Regions from separate parts of the Kitasatospora sp. NPDC029367 genome, predicted to be linked through region 2. Evidence: riboswitches for the same ligand, from Rfam matches in the RefSeq annotation. Region 2 holds a riboswitch; the other holds the start of a gene.
What was found. Region 2 has a riboswitch for magnesium ahead of ACZ4W5_RS30060 (NRAMP family divalent metal transporter). Riboswitches for the same ligand answer to the same signal wherever they lie in the genome.
Positions count from the first base shown of each region.

Region 1: it holds a riboswitch for magnesium, as region 2 does, so the genes downstream of both, ACZ4W5_RS25980 (NRAMP family divalent metal transporter) here and ACZ4W5_RS30060 (NRAMP family divalent metal transporter) in region 2, are expected to answer to the same signal.

Region 1 is NZ_JBVHYH010000054.1:10,757-14,157, reverse strand. It holds gene ACZ4W5_RS25985 (YhgE/Pip domain-containing protein) at 1-799, opposite strand, end outside; M-box (ykoK) riboswitch at 972-1,149, shown strand; partial or broken gene ACZ4W5_RS25980 (NRAMP family divalent metal transporter) at 1,470-3,120, shown strand; gene ACZ4W5_RS25975 (winged helix-turn-helix domain-containing protein) at 3,202-3,401, shown strand, end outside.
Region 2 is NZ_JBVHYH010000072.1:10,332-13,732, forward strand. It holds gene ACZ4W5_RS30050 (FtsX-like permease family protein) at 1-665, opposite strand, end outside; gene ACZ4W5_RS30055 (ABC transporter ATP-binding protein) at 662-1,441, opposite strand; M-box (ykoK) riboswitch at 1,610-1,786, shown strand; gene ACZ4W5_RS30060 (NRAMP family divalent metal transporter) at 2,153-3,401, shown strand, end outside.

The sequences.
Region 1 (3,401 bases), on a different contig from region 2:
GCCAGGGGCCGATCTCGCTGTCGCTGTAGCCGAGCGCGGTGTCGACGCCGTTGTGGATGATGTTGCCGCCGATGAAGCCGGTCAGCACGGCGAGCAGGGTGAAGTAGAAGGCGCTCAGCCCGAGGCCGCTGTGGCTGCCGATCGGGTGGCCGACCACGGTGGTGACGGCGAACGGGTCGGCGAGCAGCAGCCGAGCGGTGGCGCCGGTGTCCGGGCCCTGGGTGCCCGGGCCGCCCTGGGCCGGTACGGCGGCCAGCAGCCGCTGCCCGGCCGCGACCGAGGCCTGGTGGGCGGCGTTCTGGGCGATCTGGGCGGCGATCGAGGAGCCGAGGCTGCCCAGGCCGGGGTTGGTGAGGACGGTGAGGGTGGGCCGGTGGGTGGCCCCGCCGGTGGCGAGCGCGGTGACGGTGGCGGTGAAGTCGGCGGGGACGAGCAGCACGCCGTAGACCTTGCCGGCGGCGAGCAGGTCGCGGGCGCCCGCGTCGTCGGTCTGGCGCCAGTGGACGGTGTCGTCCGGGGTCCCGGCCACCACGGCGCGGGCCAGCTGGGTGCCGAGGTTGACCGGCTGGCCGGGCGGGGGCGGGGCCTGGTCGGCGTTCACCAGGGCGATCGGCAGCCGGTGCAGGTGACCGCTCGGGTTGACGATGCCGCCCAGGTAGAGCAGCGAGAGCAGTGCGGCCACCAGGGCGCACAGCACACCGGGGAAGAGCCAGAGCTTCGGGCGCCGGGCGAGCGCCAGCGCCCTCGCTCGCCGGGGAGCCCCCGGAGGTCCTGCGGTCTGGGAGCCTGCGGTCGCCATGCCACCCCTCAGCTGCGTGTGCGGGTACGGATCCGGCGGGAAGTCGTTCCGTCGTCACGTCGCGCCCAAACCCGCGTCACCCGGACGGCTGTCACGCCTCGCCAAAGGTAAAGGTTCTACCAAGTACGCAAGTATCGCGCTCTCGCCGGTCTATGCTTCTGGAGGTTTGAAGAAGGCACCTCGTTCGGTGAGGCTTCTTCACGGACACAGGCCACTGATCCGACGACGTCGAGAGACGCCCAGGGTTAGGACAGATCTTCCCGACCTAAGGGTTGATCCGAAGTGGCTTCCGGCCCGGGCGGGTCGGACACGCCGTGGAGTGCCAAAGCTCTGACGAGTTGGGGTGAACCGGTGGCCGTTCCGCGCGCCGGCGAACTCCTTGCCGCGTCGATGACACGCACCACGGGGTGCGCCGACCGGGAGGAGGCGAGAGACATGGATTGCAGTAGTCCGGGCCACAGTAGCCCCCGCCCCCGCCTGTCCTCGTACACCTCCGGCATGCGGTAACAACCTTCCCTGCGCGCACATCAGACGGTGCGTCAGCACTGCGTCCGACAACACGTCCGCACTGCTCACCCCCGCACGCGGCTTCGCCGTGCCCGCCCGCAGGACTTTCGCTGCTGCGCGCCCCCATCACCCCGCCTGTCCCGGGGTCCACGGGAGGAACGTCATGACCACCAACGCCACACTCAACTCCACAGTCCCGCAGCCGCGTTCGGCCGTGCTGGACGACGCCCACGTCGGCGACATCAAGGGTGCGCTCGGCACCATCCGGCTCGACGACGACGCGCCGCGCCACGGCCTGTCGGCGAGACTCAGGACCCTGCTGGCGATCGTCGGCCCCGGCCTGATCGTGATGGTCGGCGACAACGACGCGGGCGCCTTCTCCACCTACGGCCAGGCCGGCCAGAACTACGGCACCCAGCTGCTGTGGACACTGCTGATGCTGGTGCCCGTGCTCTACGTCAACCAGGAGATGGTGCTGCGCCTGGGCGCGGTCACCGGCGTCGGCCACGCCCGGCTGATCCTGGAGCGGTTCGGCAGGTTCTGGGGCGCGTTCAGCGTCATCGACCTCTTCCTGCTCAACGCCCTCACCCTGGTCACCGAGTTCATCGGCGTCACGCTCGCGGCCGGCTACCTGGGCCTGCCCAAGGCCGCCTCGGTGGTGCTGGCGGCGGCGATCATCATCGCCTCGGCCTTCACCGGCTCCTTCCAGCGCTTCGAGCGGGTCGCGGTGACCCTCTGCATCGGCTCGCTGCTGCTGGTGCCGATCTACTTCATGGTCCACCCGAAGACCTCGCAGCTGGCCCACGACTTCGTGGTACCGCAGATGCCGGGCGGCGCGGGCGAGTTGGCCGCGGTCATGCTGGTCATCATCTCGATCGTCGGCACCACCGTCGCCCCCCTGGCAGCTGTTCTTCCAGCAGTCGTACGTCATCGACAAGCGGATCACCCCGCGCTTCATGAAGTACGAGAAGGCCGACCTCTGGATCGGCATCGCGATCGTGATCATCGGCGCCGCCGCCATGATGGGCTTCACCGCCGCCGCCTTCGCCGGCACCGACGGCTTCGGCCAGTTCTCCGACGCCGGTGCCGTCGCCAAGGGCATCGAGGACAAGGCCGGCCACCTGGCGGGCGTGCTGTTCGCCATCGCCCTGCTGGACGCCTCGATCATCGGCGCCTTCGCCGTCTCGCTCTCCACCGCGTACGCCATCGGCGACGTCCTCGGCATCAAGCACTCCCTGCACCGCGGGGTCAAGGGCGCCAAGGGGTTCTACGGCGTCTACGCGGGCCTGGTGATCGCGGCGGCCGCCATCACCCTGCTGTCCACCGGGTACCTGCAGGGCCTGATGACCCAGTTCGTCCAGGTGCTGGCCGGGGTGCTGCTGCCCTCCGCCACCGTCTTCCTGCTGCTGCTCTGCAACGACAAGGCCGTGCTCGGCCCCTGGGTGAACGGTCCCAGGACCAACGCCTTCACCGCCGCCGTGGTCGGCGTCCTGGTCACCCTCTCGCTGATCCTCACCGCGGCCGTCGTCTGGCCGGAGATCAGCTCGGACGCGATCCTGCGGATCATGGCCGGCTGCGGGGTGGCGGGCGTCCTGGTCGCCGGATACTCCTTCCTCTCCGGCCGCCGCGGCACCAAGGAGGACCCCATCGACCGCACCGGCCGGGAGAACTGGCGGATGCCCCCGCTGGAGACCCTGGAGAAGCCGGTGATGTCCACCGTCCGCAAGATCGGCATGGGCGCCCTGCGGGCCTACCTGCTGGTCGCGATGGTGATGGTGATCGTCAAGATCGTGCAGACCGCGCTGAACCACTGACCTGAGCCACCCCACTGACCGGGCCCTCGCCTCCCCCTCTCCTCTCCCCTCTCACTTCGACCCGACGAAGGAGCATCCGCCATGGCCGTGCGCTACCGCAGGCTCGACGCCATCTTCTCGGACCACACCACCGCCACCCCCGCCCCGGCCCCGCGGCCCGTCCCCAGCCCGGACCCCGGCCTGGTGGTCGACCCGGAGCAGCGCACCGTCACCGTCGACGGCCAGCAACTCGACCTTCCCTACCTGGAGTTCGAGCTGCTCGCCCATCTGGTCGGCAACCC
Region 2 (3,401 bases):
GGCCGGGCGATGAGTTCGACCCGGTTGAGGTCGTCCGGGTACTCCACCAGGCCGGTGATGCGGAAGGTGGTCCGCTCCAGTCCCTGGACGGTGGTGTCGCTGCCGAGCCGGAGCCCGGAGTGGTCCAGGAAGGCCTGGGTGACGGCGAGTTCGTGCGGTGCGCCGGGTGCGCGGCCCTTGACCAGGTCGACCCGGCCGCGCCAGACCGGGTCGCCCAGGTCGGCCTCGGCGGTGAGGGTGCGGACCAGGCCCTCGGGTGAGCTCGCGCCGGTCTCCGGGCCGGTCCGGACCGGGGTGAGCGCGCTGCCGGGCGGCAGCAGCGAGCCGACCAGGGCGGTCGGGTCGGTGCTCGCGCCCTTGAGCTGCTCGGGCGTGGGCTGTTGCCCGGGCCGCGGCTGGACGGCGAACGCGCCGTCCTCGGCGATCGGGGCCTGTTCGACGGTCTGGCCCGGGCTGACCGCGGTGACCAGCGCGTCGGCGCCGCCCACCACCCGCTCGACCCGCTCGGCGGGGGACAGTTGGCCGCTGCGGTGGACCACGTCGGCGCCGGTGACGCCGAGCACGGGCAGCGCGATCATGGCCACGATCAGGGCGCTGCGCCCCTTGGCCCGCAGGGCGTCGCGCCGGGCGATCCGCAGCGCGAGCTTCCACGCTCCGAACCTCATCGGGCCACCTCGCCGAAGGAGTCGAAGGAGTGGGAGCGGTGGACGGCGGCCTGGCAGCTGCCGGAGCGGCGTCCGACGCTCTCCGAGGCGACCGCACCGTCCCGCAGGTGGACCACCCGGTCGGCCCAACTGGCGTGCGAGGCCTCGTGGGTGACCATCATGGCGGCCGCCCCGGCGTCGCAGCGGGCGCGCAGCACGGCGAGCACGGCGTCGCCGGTGGCGGAGTCGAGCGCCCCCGTGGGTTCGTCGGCGAGGACGAGGCGGCGTTCGCCGATCAGGGCGCGGGCGATGGCGACGCGCTGCTGCTGACCGCCGGACATGTCGTCGGGGAAGCGGTCGGCCAGCTCGCCGATGCCCAGTTCCTCCAGGGCGGCGAGGGCCTCCCGGCGGGCGGTGCGTCCGGAGACGCCGTCGAGTTCGCGCGGCAGCGCGATGTTCTCGGCGGCGGTGAGCGCCGGGATCAGGTTGTAGTCCTGGAAGACGTAGCCGACGGAGCGCCGCCGCAGGTCGGCGAGCTTGCCCCGGCTGAGGCCGCCGAGGGTCACGCCCTCGACCAGCACCTCGCCGCCGCTGGGCAGGTCCAGCCCGCCGGCCAGGGTGAGCAGGGTCGACTTGCCTGAGCCGGAGGGCCCCATCACGGCGACGAACTCGCCGGCGTGGACGGTCAGGTCGACCTCGCGCAGGGCGTGCACCTCGGCGGCGCCGCGACCGTGCACCCGGGAGACCCCGGCCAGCTGCAGGACGGGCGCGGGTCGGCTCGGATCGATGTGGGACATGGTTCCCCCTCGTGAGCTGTTCAGCTGCATATGTCGGTGAACTATATATGCCGGTGGGGGATGAGCAAGTCGCCACGGGTTTGGTCAAGGTTCTACAAAGCTGTCGAAGATCAGCCGAAAAGGTGACTCGGGGTCGCCGTGCCGGGTCTATGCTTTGGGAGGTTTGAAAAGGCACCTCGTTCGGTGAGGCGTCTTCACGGACACAGGCCACTGACCCGACGACGTCGAGAGACGCCCAGGTTCAGGACAGGTCTTCCCGAGTTAAGGGTTGACCCCAAGTGGCTTCCGGCCGATCCGGCTGGACACGCCGTGGAGTGCCAAAGCTCTGACGAGTTGGGGTGTACCGGTCGTCGAAGACCGGTGTGCTCCTTGCCGTGTCGTGATGCGGCGCACAGACGGTGCGCCCCCGACCGGGAGGAGGCGAGAGACATGGACTGCGATAGTCCGGGCCACAGTAGCCCCTACCTCCGCATGCTCTCGAACACCTCCGGCACGCGGTAACAACCTTCCCTGCGCGTTCACCCGACGCTTCGTCCTGCGCTCAACCGTGCCCGGACGCAGGTCGACTGACGCATCGTCAGCATCATCGTGCCCGCACGGCCGCCGCCGCTCAGCGTCGCCGTACGGCCGTGGATGCCGTGCGCCCGCAGGGAGGCTTGCCGCTGCGTGCCCCCTGACGCCCCCTCAAGGTAGGGGGAGGGAGGCCCCGCCATGACCAACGTGATGCTGGACCCGAAGGTCCCCACCGCCGCCACAGTCCCCACCGCCCCCGCAGCGCCCGTCGCGCCCGCCAAGTCCGCCGTGCTGGACGACGCCCACGTCGGCGACATCAAGGGCGCGCTCGGCACCATCCGGCTCGACGACACCACCCCCCGCCACGGACTCTCCGCCCGGCTCAAGACCCTGCTGGCGATCGTCGGCCCCGGCCTGATCGTGATGGTCGGCGACAACGACGCCGGCGCCTTCTCCACCTACGGCCAGGCCGGCCAGAACTACGGCACCCAGCTGCTGTGGACGCTGCTCCTGCTCGTCCCGGTGCTGTACGTCAACCAGGAGATGGTGCTGCGCCTGGGCGCGGTCACCGGCGTCGGCCACGCCCGGCTGATCCTGGAGCGGTTCGGCAGGTTCTGGGGCGCGTTCAGCGTCATCGACCTCTTCCTGCTCAACGCCCTCACCCTGGTCACCGAGTTCATCGGCGTCACCATGGCGGCCGGGTACCTGGGCCTGCCCAAGGTCCTCTCCGTCGTCCTGGCGGCGGCGATCATCATCGCCTCGGCCTTCACCGGCTCCTTCCGGCGCTTCGAGCGGGTCGCCATCACGCTCTGCGTCGGCTCGCTGCTGCTGGTCCCGATCTACTTCATGGTCCACCCGAAGACCTCGCAGATGGCCCACGACTTCGTGACGCCGCAGATGCCCGGCGGCGCCGGCCAGCTCGCGGCCGTCATGATGGTCATCATCTCGATCGTCGGCACCACCGTCGCCCCCTGGCAGCTGTTCTTCCAGCAGTCGTACGTCATCGACAAGCGGATCACCCCGCGTTTCATGAAGTACGAGAAGGTCGACCTGTGGATCGGCATCGCGATCGTGATCATCGGCGCCGCCGCACTGATCGGCCTCACGGCGGCGGCCTTCGCCGGCACCGACGGCTTCGGCCAGTTCTCCGACACGGCCGCCGTCGCCAAGGGCATCGAGGACAAGGCCGGCCACCTGGCGGGCGTGCTGTTCGCGATCGCCCTGCTGGACGCCTCGATCATCGGCGCCTTCGCCGTCTCGCTCTCCACCGCCTACGCCATCGGCGACGTCTTCGGCATCAAGCACTCCCTGCACCGCGGGGTCAAGGGCGCCAAGGGTTTCTACGCCGTCTACGCCGGACTGGTGGCCGTCGCCGCGACGATCACCCTGCTGTCCAACGGCTACACCCAGGGCCTGATCACCCAGTTCGTCCAGGTGCTGGCCGGGG